Regions from separate parts of the Neobacillus sp. K501 genome, predicted to be linked through region 2. Evidence: a T-box and tRNA genes for the amino acid it is inferred to sense, from the RefSeq annotation. Region 2 holds a T-box; the other holds one or more tRNA genes.

Region 1 (7,757 bases), on a different contig from region 2:
GGAGATTCTGCTGTAGAGGAAGGCGTGTACTTAACTCGCTTTGCCTCAAAAGTTACGATTGTCCATCGTCGTGATGAGCTGCGTGCTCAAAAGATTCTTCAAGACCGAGCGTTTGCTAACGAAAAAATCGACTTTATTTGGAATCACACTGTTAAATCGATTAACGATAAAGACGGGAAAGTTGGCAGCGTGACACTTGTTTCCACGGAATCAGGTGAAGAGCAGACCCTCCCTGCGGATGGAGTATTCATTTATATCGGGATGGTGCCATTATCAAAACCGTTTGCTGGCCTTGGCATTACCAATGAAAATGGCTATATTGAAACAAATGAGCTTATGGAAACCAAGGTAAAAGGGATTTTTGCAGCCGGTGATATTCGCGAAAAAACATTAAGACAAATTGTTACTGCTACTGGTGATGGAAGTATTGCGGCTCAAAGCGCTCAGCATTATGTGGAAGAACTAAAGGAAGAATTGAAAATAAAACAGTAGTAAGTTTACGAAGCTTTAACAAAAGTAATCCTGTTTTAATTCAACTGTAACAGCCCTGAAATAAAAATAGGTTATTATGGAAATAAGAATTGACCCCCTTTAAAAATATATTTTTTGGACGCACAGGCCCCGCAGCCTGTGCTATTTTTTTTGTTGTCACTCTTACAAACATTTAACAAATTTATAAGATTTGATTTCATTGTGACCGCTTCCTAAAAATAGTATAATGATAAGAATAATTACATTATTTTACGATATTTCTTATCGTTGTATTAAATAAGGAAAAAATTTAAACTTTGAGAATTGTCTAGCTCCGGCGCCTAGGGGCTCTCAGGTCTAAGCCAATCCGTCAAGAAGGTTAAAAAGCAACCTTCTCTCCGGCTTGTCTTATGCCTGTCGCCCCTGGGCAAGGCGCTTCCGCTTTTCTTGTTAGTGGGTGAGATGTTGTGCAGCGAGTCACCAATTGTGTATTAATTAGAGATAATCAAATATTATTACTTAAAAAACCGCGTCGTGGCTGGTGGGTTGCACCAGGTGGGAAAATGGAGCAAGGGGAATCTGTTCGTGACTCATGTATTCGCGAGTACCGTGAAGAAACTGGAATTTATTTAAAAAGCCCGCAGTTAAAGGGTATTTTTACATTTATTATGAAAGAAAATGATCAAATTTTATCTGAATGGATGATGTTTACCTTCTTAGCGACTGATTCTGACGGAATGGGTGTGGATGAGTCAGAGGAAGGTGAGCTTGAATGGCACCCATTAGATCAACTTAAAAACCTGCCGATGGCGGCAGGAGATTATCATATCATTGATTATATGATTCATGGTAAAGGGATCATCTACGGTACTTTTACTTACACGAAAGATTTTCAATTAATCAGCTATCGACTGGATCCAAGTTAATTATAGGGGGTATGAAGATGAGTACCGGTTCAACAAGTGAAACGCAAATGGTTATCATAACGGGCATGTCGGGTGCAGGAAAAACAGTAGCTATCCAAAGCTTAGAGGATTTAGGCTTTTTCTGTGTCGATAATCTGCCTCCAACATTGCTGCCAAAATTCCTAGAACTTATGAAGGAATCAGGGAATAAAATGAATAAAGTAGCATTGGTTATGGATTTACGGGGGAGAGAGTTCTTTGATCATTTATTCAAAGCTCTAGACGATCTCGCTGAAACATCATGGGTTGCCCCGCAAATTTTATTCTTGGATGCCGATGACTCTACTTTAGTTAGGAGATATAAAGAAACTAGACGATTTCATCCGCTTGCGCCATCAGGTTTGCCGTTAGAAGGGATTAAACTGGAGAGGGAACTTCTTGACGATTTAAAAGGAAGAGCTCAACTTATTTATAATACTTCACAAATGAAGCCTCGTGAATTGCGTGAAAAGATTTTAACAGAGTTTACATCAAATAAAAAATCTATTTTTACTGTCAATGTCATGTCATTTGGATTTAAGCATGGTATTCCAATCGATGCTGATCTTGTTTTTGATGTGCGGTTCTTGCCTAACCCTCATTATATTGAACATATGAGACCAAAGACTGGCTTAGATGAAGATGTCTCAAGCTATGTTTTAAAATGGAATGAAACGCATAAGTTTTTAGAAAAGGTGACCGATTTACTTAGCTTTATGCTCCCTCACTATAAACGGGAGGGAAAGGCACAGCTTGTAATCGCGATTGGATGTACCGGTGGCCAGCATCGTTCCGTTGCATTAGCAGAGTACCTCGGCAGGTTTTTTGAAAATGATTACAAGACTTGTGTTTCTCATCGTGACATTGAGAGGAGAAAGGACAAAACCACATGAAAGATTTAGGACAGCCAAGAATCGTCATCATTGGCGGCGGAACAGGATTGCCTGTGTTACTCCGGGGATTGAAGCAGTACCCTGTCGATATCACCGCTATTGTAACGGTTGCAGATGATGGGGGCAGCTCAGGAAGACTGCGAGATGACCTCGATATCCCACCGCCAGGCGATATCCGTAATGTGTTAGCGGCCTTATCGGATGTTGAACCACTCGTTGAGGAAATGTTTCAACACCGTTTTACAACTTCTAATGAACTGTCAGGACATTCGCTAGGAAATTTAATATTAGCAGCAATGACATCGATTACTGGGAACTTTGTTCATGCCATTCAAGAAATGAGTAAGGTATTGAATGTGAATGGCAAAGTATTGCCTGCTGCCAATCAAAGTGTTGTTCTGCATGCCGAGATGGAGGATGGAACGGTCGTATCCGGTGAGTCAAAAATCCCGTATTCTGGCAAAAAAATTAAAAAGGTCTTTTTAACTCCAGGACTCATCCGCCCGCTTCCAGAATCGATTCAAGCGATCAGGCAAGCGGATTTAATTATCATTGGGCCTGGTAGTTTATATACGAGTGTGCTCCCTAATCTATTAGTACCAAGGCTGGGAGAAGAAGTCAGCCGTTCGCAAGCGAAAAAGGTTTACATTTGTAATTTAATGACCCAAGCAGGTGAAACCCATGGGTATACAGCGAGCGATCATGTCCAAGCGCTGTATGATCACATGAGTGGTGCTTTTATAGATACGATTCTTGTTAATGACAAAGAAATTCCAGAGGATATTCAACTCCGTTACAATGAAGAATTAGCGGATCCGGTTAAATATGATTTGCCGCGCATTTTTGAACTCGGTCTTGAAGTGGTTCATGCCGATATTGCAATTCAGGAAAACGGCGCACTAAGACATGATCCAAAAAAGGTGGCAAAAATATTATACAATTTGCTAATTGATGAAACCAAAAAGCGATATGAAGCGTAATAATAGGAGTTATATTATATAAGGGGGTGAAGGGATGTCTTTCGCTTCGGAAACGAAAAAAGAATTGACGAATTTAGACGTGAAATCATGCTGTATTCACTCAGAGCTCTCCGCCCTTATTAGGATGAATGGTTCTCTTTCCTTTTCCAACCGTAAGTTAATTGTAGATATTCAAACGGAAAATGCAGCCATTGCCCGTCGAATTTATACGTTAATTAAAAAATGCTATGACGTATCCGTTGAACTGCTTGTTCGAAAGAAAATGAGATTAAAAAAGAACAATGTTTATATAGTACGTTTGTCACAGCAAGCAAAGGAAATTCTCGAGGATATGAAAATCCTTGGTGAAGGATTTACCTTCATCCATGATATTTCAAGTGATTTGATAAAGAAGAAATGTTGTAAGCGTTCTTATTTGCGTGGTGCCTTTTTAGCAGGAGGTTCTGTGAATAATCCAGAAACATCCTCTTATCATTTGGAAATTGCTTCGCTTTATAAAGAACATAATGATTCTTTATGCGAATTAATGAATACATTTGGCCTGAATAGTAAAACGCTTGAGCGGAAAAAGGGCTATATTACTTACTTAAAAGAAGCGGAGAAGATTACCGAATTTCTTAATATTATAGGAGCTGTCAATGCCCTGTTGCGGTTCGAGGATGTTCGAATTGTACGAGATATGCGAAATTCTGTTAATCGACTCGTTAATTGTGAAACAGCGAACTTAAATAAAACAATTGGTGCCTCAATCAGGCAGGTTGAAAACATTCGTTATATTAATGACACTGTTGGTCTGCAGATTTTACCTGATAAATTAAGAGAAATTGCCGAACTTCGATTGAATTATACCGATGTAACACTGAAGGAACTAGGAGAGATGGTATCCGGTGGGACGATTAGTAAGTCAGGGATTAATCATCGATTAAGAAAAATTGATGAAATCGCAGAGAAATTACGTATGGGTGAAATAGTTACAAGAAAATAGAAAAGATACTTATAGGAGGATTATGTGATGGTGGAGAAACAGGTAGAAGTAAAGTTGAAAACAGGTCTTCAAGCACGCCCTGCTGCATTATTTGTACAGGAAGCAAATCGATTTTCAGCTGATATTTTTCTTGAGAAGGACGGGAAAAAAGTCAACGCAAAAAGTATTATGGGGTTAATGAGTTTGGCAATCGGCTCAGGAGTCGCTGTTAATATTATCGCAGTCGGTGATGATGAGGAAAATGCCATCGCAGCATTGTCTGATTTTGTTCAAAAGGACAATTAATATGAGGGTTTGGCTTAAATCGCCAAACCTTTTTATTTTCAATAGTCACAGCAGGACGGGCTGGAGTGACTGAAATATGAAAAAGAGAGGTAGTCCGGTCACAGCAGAAGGGCTGGAGTTACCGAAATGTGAAAAAGAGAGGTAGTCCGGTCACAGCAGAAGGGCTGGAGTGCCCGAAATATGAAAATGAGAGGTAATCCGGTCACAGCAGAAGGTCTGGTGTTAAAGATTTTGAACGGCTGCTGAATTTAAATAAAAAACAGCCGGATTTTAACCGGCTGCTCTAAACTTCTAATTATTTTTTCTTTTCTTCAAGATTGTTACGTGAGATGATGGTGTCGATGAGACCATATTCTTTAGCCCGTTCCGCAGTCATAAAATTATCGCGGTCTGTATCTTTTGAGATTACTTCTAGTGGTTGACCAGTACGTTCAGCTAAGATACCGTTTAATTTTTCACGAAGGAATAAAATGCGTTTAGCTGCAATTTCAATTTCAGTTGCCTGTCCTTGTGCACCGCCAAGTGGCTGATGAATCATAACTTCGGCGTTTGGAAGGGCAAAGCGCTTTCCTTTTTCACCAGCTGCTAGTAAGAATGCTCCCATAGAAGCAGCCATACCGATACAAACAGTAGATACTTGAGGTTTAATATATTGCATAGTATCATAAATGGCCATTCCAGCTGTAATGCTTCCGCCAGGGCTGTTGATATAAAGGGTAATATCCTTTTCTGGATTTTCCGCTTCAAGGAAAAGTAATTGGGCTACAATCGAGTTAGCTACATTATCGTCAATCGCACTGCCTAGCATGATGATGCGGTCTTTTAACAAACGTGAATAAATGTCATAGGCACGCTCGCCCCGGTTTGTTTGTTCGATGACTGTAGGGATCAAATTCATTTTTCTTCCTCCTTAAGGTATGAAAGATTTAATATGTATAGTTAATGATACACTGATGGTCAATTAAGGTCAAACATTTCGTTTTAAATTTGTTCGACAACTTTCCCTTCATCATCATAACCAAATGGAATGATTTTAAAACGTAAACGCTCTTGCAAAGATTCTTAAACTATCATATAATATTAAAGTCGCATACGATATATGCGCTCGTGGTGCAACGGATAGCACGTAAGATTCCGGTTCTTAAAATGGGGGTTCGATTCCCTCCGAGCGCGTCATCTAAAACCCTCTGTTCAAAGTAACAGGGGGTTTTTATTTTTTACCATACACCAATTCACTTCTATCATGTAAAATAGAGCAAGGGGGGATTGGAGAATGGAATTAAAAGCAGGTTTATGGCAGCAGCAAACGTTAAAGTTAGTCATGACTCAGGAGCTGACGCAGGCGATTGCACTTTTACAGTATTCTACTCAAGAGTTGACTTCTTTTCTGGAAAATAAAGCGCTTGAAAATCCCCTATTGCAGGTCGAAAATAAAAATATTAAACCCATTAACCCGTTAATTGATCGTAATCGTCGGGGGAGAAAACAGACAAAAACGGAAAATGAGTGGATTGAGCAGATAGCGGCAAAGTCAGCCACGTTTGAGGAGCATTTAATCAGTCAGCTAAAAATCAATAGTTTTTCAGATGAGCAACTAAGGGTTATCAGGCATTTAATTGATAATCTGGATGAAAACGGTTACTTAGTTTGTCATTCGGATGAAATATCTGCTAGATTAGGTGTATCGGTGGATTTAGTGGAGGATTGTATTATTGTTATTCAAACGTTAGAACCAGCAGGGATAGGGGCTCGAAATCTACAGGAATGCTTATTAATCCAAGTGGAACGCGAAAATCTGGCGAATGGTTTAGCGATAACGATTCTTACGGATTACTTTATTCCCTTTGCCGAAAAGAAATGGAAGTCGATTGCCAAGGAGCTTCAGGTGTCGTTAAAGGAAATTCAAGAAGTTTTTGATCGAATGCAGCGATTAAATCCTCGTCCAGGTGCGTTATTTACGCATGAAGATACGTCGTACATTACTCCAGATGCGATTGTTGAACGGTCTGAGGAAGGACTAATCGTTCGAATTTGTGATGATTTTTTACCGAAGCTTCACTTTAATGATCAGTATTATCGTCAATTTACCACTAGCAAAGACCAGCAAACTGGCCGTTTTTTGCAGGAGAAAGTACAAGATTATCAGTGGATTATGAAAAGTATTGAACAAAGAAAAGAAACTCTTATTAGGGTTGTTTCGAAAATAGTTGATAAGCAGCCTGAGTTTTTTTATAAAGGGCCGAAATATTTAGCGCCAATGACAATGAAGGAAATTGCCGTCGAGTTGGAAATACATGAATCAACCGTTAGCCGTGCCGTGAAAGATAAATATGTCCAAACGCCAATTGGCACATTCGCATTAAAATCCTTTTTTACAAGTACGATTCAAACGACAGCAAATGAAAATACTTCTTCAAGTCAGGTGAAGAATACGATTGCGAGCTTAATTAAAAATGAAAATAAACAAAGCCCATTATCAGATCAGGAAATTGTCGAACGATTAAAGACAAGTGAAGGAATGGTGATTTCGAGGCGGACGGTTGCTAAATATCGTGATCAGCTTGGTATCCCATCTTCTTCAAAAAGAAAACGGTTTGATTGAAAGGAATAAACGATGTCTCAGCCAATAATCACGTTATATACAAGAAATCGCTGCTCATTATGCGATAAGGCAAAGAACTCAATCTTAGAGTTAAAACAACAGTGGGATTTTACACTGGAAGAAATCGATATTGAACAAAGTGATGAATTAACGGAGCTTTATGGAATCATGATCCCAGTGGTTCATATCGATGGGGAAGAGGTTGCTTTTGGAATTATTAACAAATTGGACATAAGTAACCGTTTACAAGAAAAAATCGAAAACATATAAGTTGAAATAGGTTTTTACTCCTGTTAAAATAAAAATTGTAGCAGGGGTGATTTTTTTTAGCGAAGGTGGGACATAATTTGTCTAGGGTGGACATTTTGTGACCAACTGCATATTATAAAAGGAGCATGGAATCATGCAATCATTTATTGATATCCAAAAAAGATTATTACCTGATCTCCTTCAAGTGTTACATAAACGATATTCTATCCTAAGGCATATCGGATTTATGCAGCCTGTTGGCAGAAGGAGTCTTGCTGCTAGCCTTGGATTGACTGAACGGGTTCTCAGAAGCGAGGTTGACTTTTTAAAGGATCAAAACCTCATTTA
Region 2 (7,757 bases):
GCCCTTTCTTAGAAAAATTCGGGAAGTATGTTTTTATTAAGAAAAAACAAATTGATATGTCTGAGCTTTGGTTTAGGAAATATGGAGGCGGCGTCATTTTCTTTGCTCGTTTCATTCCCGTCGTCCGACATGCGATCTCGATTCCAGCAGGAATATCCAAAATGTCTGCCACAAAATTTACAATTTATACGGTAGCGGCGATCATCCCATGGACGATTCTTTTTCTTTATTTAGGTCATATGTTAGGTGATAACTGGTCGCATATTGAAGAATACGCGAAGCAATACACAATGCCAATCATAATTGGCGCTGTCCTTCTTGGCGTCATCTACTATTTAGTAAAGAGAACAAAAAAATCAACCACTGACTAGAGTGGTTGATTTTTTTACTAATTTAGATCATAACACTCGTGATCGCTGCGGTTAATAAGCTTACGAGCGTTGCACCATATAATAATTTCAAACCAAACTTAGCTACAACATTTCCTTGCTTCTCGTGCAGTCCTTTTACCGCGCCAGTGATAATTCCAATGGAAGAGAAGTTTGCGAACGATACTAGGAATACGGAAATAATTCCAACCGTTCTGTTAGATAATGAATCTGTGATTTTGGCCAAATCCATCATCGCGACAAATTCATTAGATAATAATTTCGTTGCCATGATTGTACCAGCCTTAACCACTTCAGCACCAGGCACCCCAATAATAAATGCAAATGGAGCAAAAACGTAACCAAGAACCATTTGAAAGCTGATTCCGAAAATGGCTTCAAACACATGGTTAATCATGCTGATTAACGCAACAAAACCGATAAGCATCGCTCCAACAATAATCGCAACCTTAAACCCATCGAGAATGTATTCACCTAAAACCTCAAAGAAAGTTTGCTTTTCAGCTTCTTGAATATCAATGATATCTTCTTCTTCGGATACCTCATATGGGTTAATCACATTGGCAATCATAAATCCGCCAAATAAGTTCAATACAAGTGCGGTAATAACATATTTCGGATCAATCATCGTCATATAGGCTCCGAGGATGGAGGCAGAAACCGTTGACATGGCTGAAGTACATAAAGTATAAAGTCGATGTTTAGGAATAAACGGAAGTTGTTTTTTTACAGAGATAAACACTTCAGATTGACCAAAAACAGCAGATGCAACGGCATTATAGGATTCTAACTTTCCTAAGCCATTTACCTTACTTAAGACAATCCCAAGAAAGCGAATAATAATCGGTAAGACTTTGATATATTGAGCAATCCCAATCAGGACAGAAATAAAGACAATTGGAAGAAGTACATTGATAAAAAATGGTCCTGTTCCTTCGTTTGCCATTCCGCCGAAGACAAAGTTTATTCCTTCTGCTGCATAGCTTAGTAAATGATCAAACAACCCAGAAATCGCTTTAATAATAACGAATCCAATTTCCGTATTAAGCAGTACGAACGCAAAAACAAGCTGTAACAACAGCATGGTGATAAGCGGTTTCATTTTTATCCCTTTTTTATTGTTACTAACGATAAAGGCAAGCAAAAAGATGACGACTAATGCTGCCACAAATAAAATATATTTCAAACCTTTCCTCTCCTTTTCTAGTTGTCCATTCACAAAGATGATATTTTTATATTTTCCGACAAATATCGACAGCGTTTTCAAACACAAAGTTGATTATAAAATTCCTCCATTTGTGTGTCAATGAATCCAGGATAAGTAGCATTATTCAGGCTTTTCGCTATTTTTCCATATTATTTTCACCAACGCCATTTTCATTAGTCAAAAAAAAGAGATTAGCATCGCTAATCTCTAAGTAAAAAACTTCATTATATATTTGATTATTTTGCTTGAACCGCTTGAATAACACTCTTCATGGCTTTAATTTGTCCCATATGGAGAGCCTCATGCATAAACGCAAAGTTAGTGAGTTCACCAAAGCTTTCCTGACCAAGGAACGGTGTTTTCAGCTTTGCGCTAAAACTATCAGCTGGTATTTCTTTAATTCTATTCAATTGTTCCTTTAACTGAGTGGTTAATTCGGATACAGATGGAACTTCCCCTTGCCAATCAGCTGGTTTTGTTCCTGATCCAAACAACGCTAAATAGTTTTCTGGTAAATTTGTTGATTTTTTTGGGAATCCGAACATGAATTGCTCTGCTGTTGTCAACACATGGCCAATATGCCAATGAATATTGTTGTTAAAGCCCTCTGGCTGTATTTCGCTGATTCCCTCCTCTAATCCAGCAATATTTTTCAGAAAGAAATCCCTTGTCAGCTCAATCTTTTTAAACAATAATTCGCTCAATTCGTAAACCTCCCCATTTTTTTCTACTCGTACCAGATTATTGTATATCAAAATCAGCCATTTTTGAATAATCAGATTACATTTCCTCAGGTGCTTCAATCCCCAATAATCGTAAGCCTTCTTTTAAAACAACCGTTACGGAATAAACAAGAGCTAAACGTGCCTGCTTCCCGGCACTATCTTCAAGAATTTTCACTTCTCCGTAATACTTATTGAATGCTTGGGCGAGGTCAACAATATACTTTGCGATTTGCGAAGGATCATATTGCTCTAAGGCTTTCTTCGTTGCCTTCGTAAATTCCATTAACAAGCTGACAACCTTCCACTCTTTTTCCCATGAGATAGGATAGTCTTTTACTGCTGTCTCTAAGTTCCATTCCGCCTTTCGTAAAATCGAGCAGGCACGAGCATAGCTATATTGAACATATGGACCGGTTTCTCCCTCGAAGCGCAGCATTTCCTCTAGTGAAAACTCGATATCATTCATCCGATAATTTTTTAAATCATGGAACATGACTGCTCCGACTCCAACCTGCTTCGCGACTTCATCTTTGTTCGAAAGGTTTGGATTTTTCTCTTCAATATTATGTCTAGCCATGGCAATCGATTCGCTTAATACTTCCTCAAGTAAAACCACTTTGCCTTTTCTGGTCGACATTTTCTTTCCATCTTTCAGCATCATCCCAAAGGGAACGTGAACCATTTTCTCCGCCCAAGCATAGCCCATTTTTGCCAATACCGCGATTAACTGTTTAAAATGAAGACTTTGTTCATGCCCGACCACATATAAAGATAAATCAAAGTCATAATTTTCTTTACGGTATAGTGCTGCTGCTAGGTCACGAGTAGCATACAAGGTAGCACCGTCTGATTTCTTAATTAGACATGGCGGCAGTTCCTTCTCTGTTAATTCCACCACCTGGGCCTGGTCGGATTCCACAAGCAATTGCTTCTCTTCAAGCAGGTCGATGACCCGGTCCATTTTGTCGTTGTAAAAGGCCTCACCATTATAGGAATCAAATTCCACACCCATTAATTCATAGATGCTCGAGAATTCTTTTAACGATTCATCACGGAACCATTGCCATAATGATAAGGCTTCCTCATCGCCATCCTCTAGTCGTTTAAACCAGCTCCGGCCCTCATCTTCTAGCTGTGGATCATGTTCTGCTTCCTCATGAAACTTAATATACAGGGTCAGCAATTCTTTTATCGGATTTTGTTTTACCTTCTCAGCATCGCCCCATAGTTTATAGGCTGTGATCAACTTTCCAAATTGGGTGCCCCAGTCGCCAAGATGGTTGATCTTAATTGGGGTATAACCACATTTTTCTACGATTCGTGCAAGCGCGTTACCGATAACTGTTGAGCGCAAGTGTCCCATTGAAAATGGCTTCGCGATATTCGGGGACGACATGTCAATGGTGACATTACGGTTCTGGCCAATATTCAATGCCCCATACTGATCTTTTTTCGTGACAATTTCATTGATCACTTGTTCTGCAACCAGTTTTTTATTTAAGAAGAAATTAAGATACGCTCCGATTACTTCAATCTTCTCAAAGGTTGGAGATTGTATTTTTTCGCTTAGTTCTTGTGCAATTATGTTAGGTGATTTTCTTTTTACCTTGGCTAAACTGAAACACGGAAAAGCTAAATCCCCATGAGCTTGGTTTTTAGGTTTTTCAATGAATAGCTCTAGTTCCTCAACCTTCATTTCCTGATCAAGGATTTCAAATAAAATTTCGGCAAGCTCTTTTTTAAAGTTCATTTTTTAGACCTCCCTTTTTTTAAAAAACAAAAAACTCCCGTCTCTATAGGAAGAGACGAGAGTTAACTCGCGGTACCACTCTACTTGTTCATCAGAACCAGCTCAAATTTGTTAACGGAGAATTCTCCGGCACACCCTACTTAATTTCAGGCGGGCATCTCAAAAGTGCGCTTCATTTTCTGCTTCGTATCAGGCTCCCACTATCCCTGACTCGCTTGGACTTCCCAGAAAACTACTCTCTTTTTCATTGATTTTATCTCATTAATTAACAGTAATTATACTGGATAAAAAAGGATTAATCTAGTCATTGCTGATTATTTTTTCAATTGAGGAAATCCTAACCGTAAAGGAGGGATTTCATGGCGAGAAGGAATAAAATCCTCGTTCCCGAAGCAAGACGAGGATTAGATGAACTAAAGGCAAAGGTTGCCCATACCCAGAGCCCGGAGAATGCCAAATTTGAAGCAGCTGCAGAAGTCGGCGTTCCATTGAAAAAAGGCTACAACGGACAGCTCACCTCAGAGCAAGCAGGCAAAGTCGGCGGACGCCTAGGTGGCAGTATGGTCCGCGAGCTTGTTAAAATGGCTCAGGAAAATATGATGAAAAATCGTTAAATCAGGGGGACCTTTTCTGTGGGTCCCCTCCTTATTTAACCTTTTATCACGTGATAACTGACAAACAAAATCGCAATTGGTGCTACATAACGAATCAGGAAAAACCAAATCCGGAATAAAGCTAAAGGAAAGCCTCCACCTAAAGATAACTCTTCATATAAAGCTGATTTCTTCAATTTCATTGGAACAAAAATCGCAATGAGCAACGCGCCAATCGGCATCAATACATTACTTACCAAATAATCAGCAGCATCAAAGATCGACTTCCCAAATATCAAAACATCACTTAACACTCCATAAGAAAGGGCAGAAGGAATACCGAAAATAAAGATTGCGATTCCGATAATCCAGGACCATTTTGCTCGCTTCTTATCGTCACCCTTCGAAATCACAGATACAATAATTTCTAGCATCGAAAAAGCTGACGTCAAGGCAGCAAACAAAAATAGAATTAAGAAGGCGGCAAAAAAGAACATCCCAAACGCCATTTGATTAAATACATTCGGCAGAACATTGAAAAGTAAAACAGGACCTGCATCTGGTTTTAAACCGAAGGAGAATACCGCTGGGAAAATCGCCAGCCCTGCCAATACAATAATGATGATATTTAATCCTACGATCGAAAAGGCAGAGCGAAATAAACTTTCTTCCTTTGATAGATATGAGCTGTACGTAACCATAACGGAAACACCGACACTTAACGTGAAGAACGATTGTCCTAATGCAAAAAGAATCGTTTCCGGTGTAATTTGTCCGAAATCAGGCTTAAATAAAAAGCTGACACCCTCCATTGCGTTTTCGAGCGTCAAGGACCGAACAATCAGGACGATAAAAAGGATGAATAATATCGGCATCATAATTTGACTTGTTTTTTCAATCCCTTGCTGAACACCTTTCGCAACGACAATAATGGTTAAGAGTAGGAAGATAAACTGCGCTGATACACTAATAGATGGATTCGAGATGGTTGCACCGAATAACTCCGCATATTGCGCCTGATCGAGCCCACCCAATTGTCCGGAAACAGCCTTCCATAAGTAACTGATAATCCAACCGCCAACCACACTATAAAAAGATAGCAAAATAAAGCAGGTGACAATTCCTAAATAACCAATCCAGTGCCATTTTCCATTCGGAGCAATATCCTTATAGGCCTCGATGGCATTCTTTTGTGTTTTTCGTCCAATAATAAATTCGGCCATGAGTAATGGTAGGCCCAAAAACAAAGTAAACAGGATAAAGATAAAAAAGAAGGCTCCTCCTCCACTTATTCCAGCGATGTAAGGGAACTTCCATATCGCCCCAAGTCCTATTGCAGACCCTGCTGCTGCCAAAATAAAACCAATCTTTGATGACCACTGTTCTTTACTGTTCAAAATCTTAACTCCTTTCATAATGCGTTTCTTGATGAAATAAAAAAGCCGCCCCTGCATCTAAATGCAGGGACGACTTGATATCGCGGTACCACCCTAATTGAGAACATAGTTACGTATTCTCCACTTGATTGTCGTTATCGAGACAAACCGTCTTTCCCTTCCAAAGGTCGAAAAAGATACTCCAGGAACGAAATTCATCTTTTTATATGTACTAGTTTCCACCACCACTAGCTCTCTTGAAACAGGGATAAAAAGACTACTAAAATCCTATCAACGCATTAACTTAATATTTTTATAATTTTTAGAATAACTTAAAATCACGAGCTTGTATACAAAAATATTTTAGGAAAATAATGTTAACCCCTTATTGCGTTCTTAACTCATCCACATTTACTTCTGCATTCTCTCTTACATAGTAAAACCAGATTATCGCGGCGCAAATAATATAGTAGACAATAAATAAGTAAAGGGCAGGACTAATATCTCCTGTATTTTCAATCGACCATCCAAACATCTTTGGAATAAAGAAGCCGCCGAAGGCTCCTATTGCTGCGGCAAGACCGATGGCTGCGGGCGTTTCTACTGGTCCAAAAATGATGGGGAACATTGTAAAAATTGATCCATTGGCAATCCCTCCTGAGGCGAAAAGTAACAAGAAGGAAAGGAAAAAGCCAAGAAAATTCCGCGAATTATCACTAATAAAAATCAACACCCCGGCAACTCCGAGAACCATGATCCCGATGTCAATCAACGAGACTTTTGCCCCGCCGAATTTATCTGCAAGATAGCCCCCAATCGGACGTCCAAGGGCTCCTAGTAACGGGCCTATAAATACTATCTGTAATGCGTTAATCTCAGGAAACTCTCCCTTCAATAATAGAGGGAATGCTGCTGAGTAGCCGATAAAGGAACCAAATGACATGATATAGAGAATTGTGATTAAATACATATGCTTTCTTTTAAAAACCTTCAGTTGCTGGGACAATTTTGGTTTCTCTAAAGGAAGATTGTTCATACCAAACAATGCAAAAAGCGCGAACAGAATGATCGGGATTACCCATATCAAAGCACCATTTTGCACCCAAAGCTGAGTTGTTCCATTGGCGCCATTTGAAATGGTTTGCGCTTCACCACCTAAGGCTCCAAACAACGGAAAAGTGATTACCAGTGGAATTAGAAACTGGGCAACGCTGACACCAAGATTCCCCAAACCGCCATTAATCCCTAGCGCAGATCCCTGCTTGGCTTTTGGAAAAAAGGGACCAATCGCGGCCATCGAAGAAGCAAAATTTCCACCACCAAGACCACAAAGTGCTGCAAGTATCGCCATTGTCGTATATGGTGTATCAGGATTTTGCAGGGCAATCCCCACACCAATAACAGGAATAAGCAGAATAATGGTTGACAGAAACGTCCAGGTTTTCCCTCCCGTATACGTAACTCCTATGGAATAGAAGACACGTATCACAGCACCTGTTAAGGCAGGAATTGCCGTGAGCGTGAACACTTGGTCTGTTGTATAATTAAAGCCCGCATCAATTAATCGGAGTGAAAGAATCGACCATATTTGCCACACACTAAATGCGATTAATAAATTGGGAATCGAAAGCCACAAATTTCGTTTGGCTACCTTTTTCCCTCCAGACTCCCAAAATTCTTGATCATTCGGATTCCAATAATTTTCGTTTTTCATCAT

The links. The T-box of region 2 lies ahead of argS (arginine--tRNA ligase). A T-box ahead of a tRNA ligase gene usually reads a tRNA of that ligase, here a tRNA-Arg.
Region 1: it encodes a tRNA-Arg, which carries the amino acid that the T-box ahead of argS (arginine--tRNA ligase) is inferred to sense. The anticodon was not compared.

What each region holds. Positions count from the first base shown of each region.
Region 1 is NZ_JBSLYA010000009.1:96,745-104,501, forward strand. Features, by position in the region: gene trxB (thioredoxin-disulfide reductase) at 1-492, shown strand, start outside; gene ACWM35_RS19105 (NUDIX hydrolase) at 939-1,397, shown strand; gene rapZ (RNase adapter RapZ) at 1,415-2,308, shown strand; gene ACWM35_RS19115 (gluconeogenesis factor YvcK family protein) at 2,305-3,288, shown strand; gene whiA (DNA-binding protein WhiA) at 3,323-4,273, shown strand; gene ACWM35_RS19125 (HPr family phosphocarrier protein) at 4,301-4,558, shown strand; gene clpP (ATP-dependent Clp endopeptidase proteolytic subunit ClpP) at 4,854-5,456, opposite strand; tRNA gene ACWM35_RS19135 (tRNA-Arg) at 5,660-5,731, shown strand; gene rpoN (RNA polymerase factor sigma-54) at 5,832-7,160, shown strand; gene ACWM35_RS19145 (glutaredoxin family protein) at 7,173-7,430, shown strand; gene ACWM35_RS19150 (sugar-binding transcriptional regulator) at 7,564-7,757, shown strand, end outside.
Region 2 is NZ_JBSLYA010000020.1:21,240-28,996, forward strand. Features, by position in the region: gene ACWM35_RS24650 (DedA family protein) at 1-371, shown strand, start outside; gene ACWM35_RS24655 (NupC/NupG family nucleoside CNT transporter) at 394-1,575, opposite strand; gene ACWM35_RS24660 (DinB family protein) at 1,833-2,300, opposite strand; gene argS (arginine--tRNA ligase) at 2,377-4,071, opposite strand; T-box leader at 4,120-4,328, opposite strand; gene ACWM35_RS24670 (small, acid-soluble spore protein, alpha/beta type) at 4,431-4,685, shown strand; gene ACWM35_RS24675 (sodium-dependent transporter) at 4,721-6,061, opposite strand; T-box leader at 6,124-6,344, opposite strand; gene ACWM35_RS24680 (MFS transporter) at 6,426-7,757, opposite strand, start outside.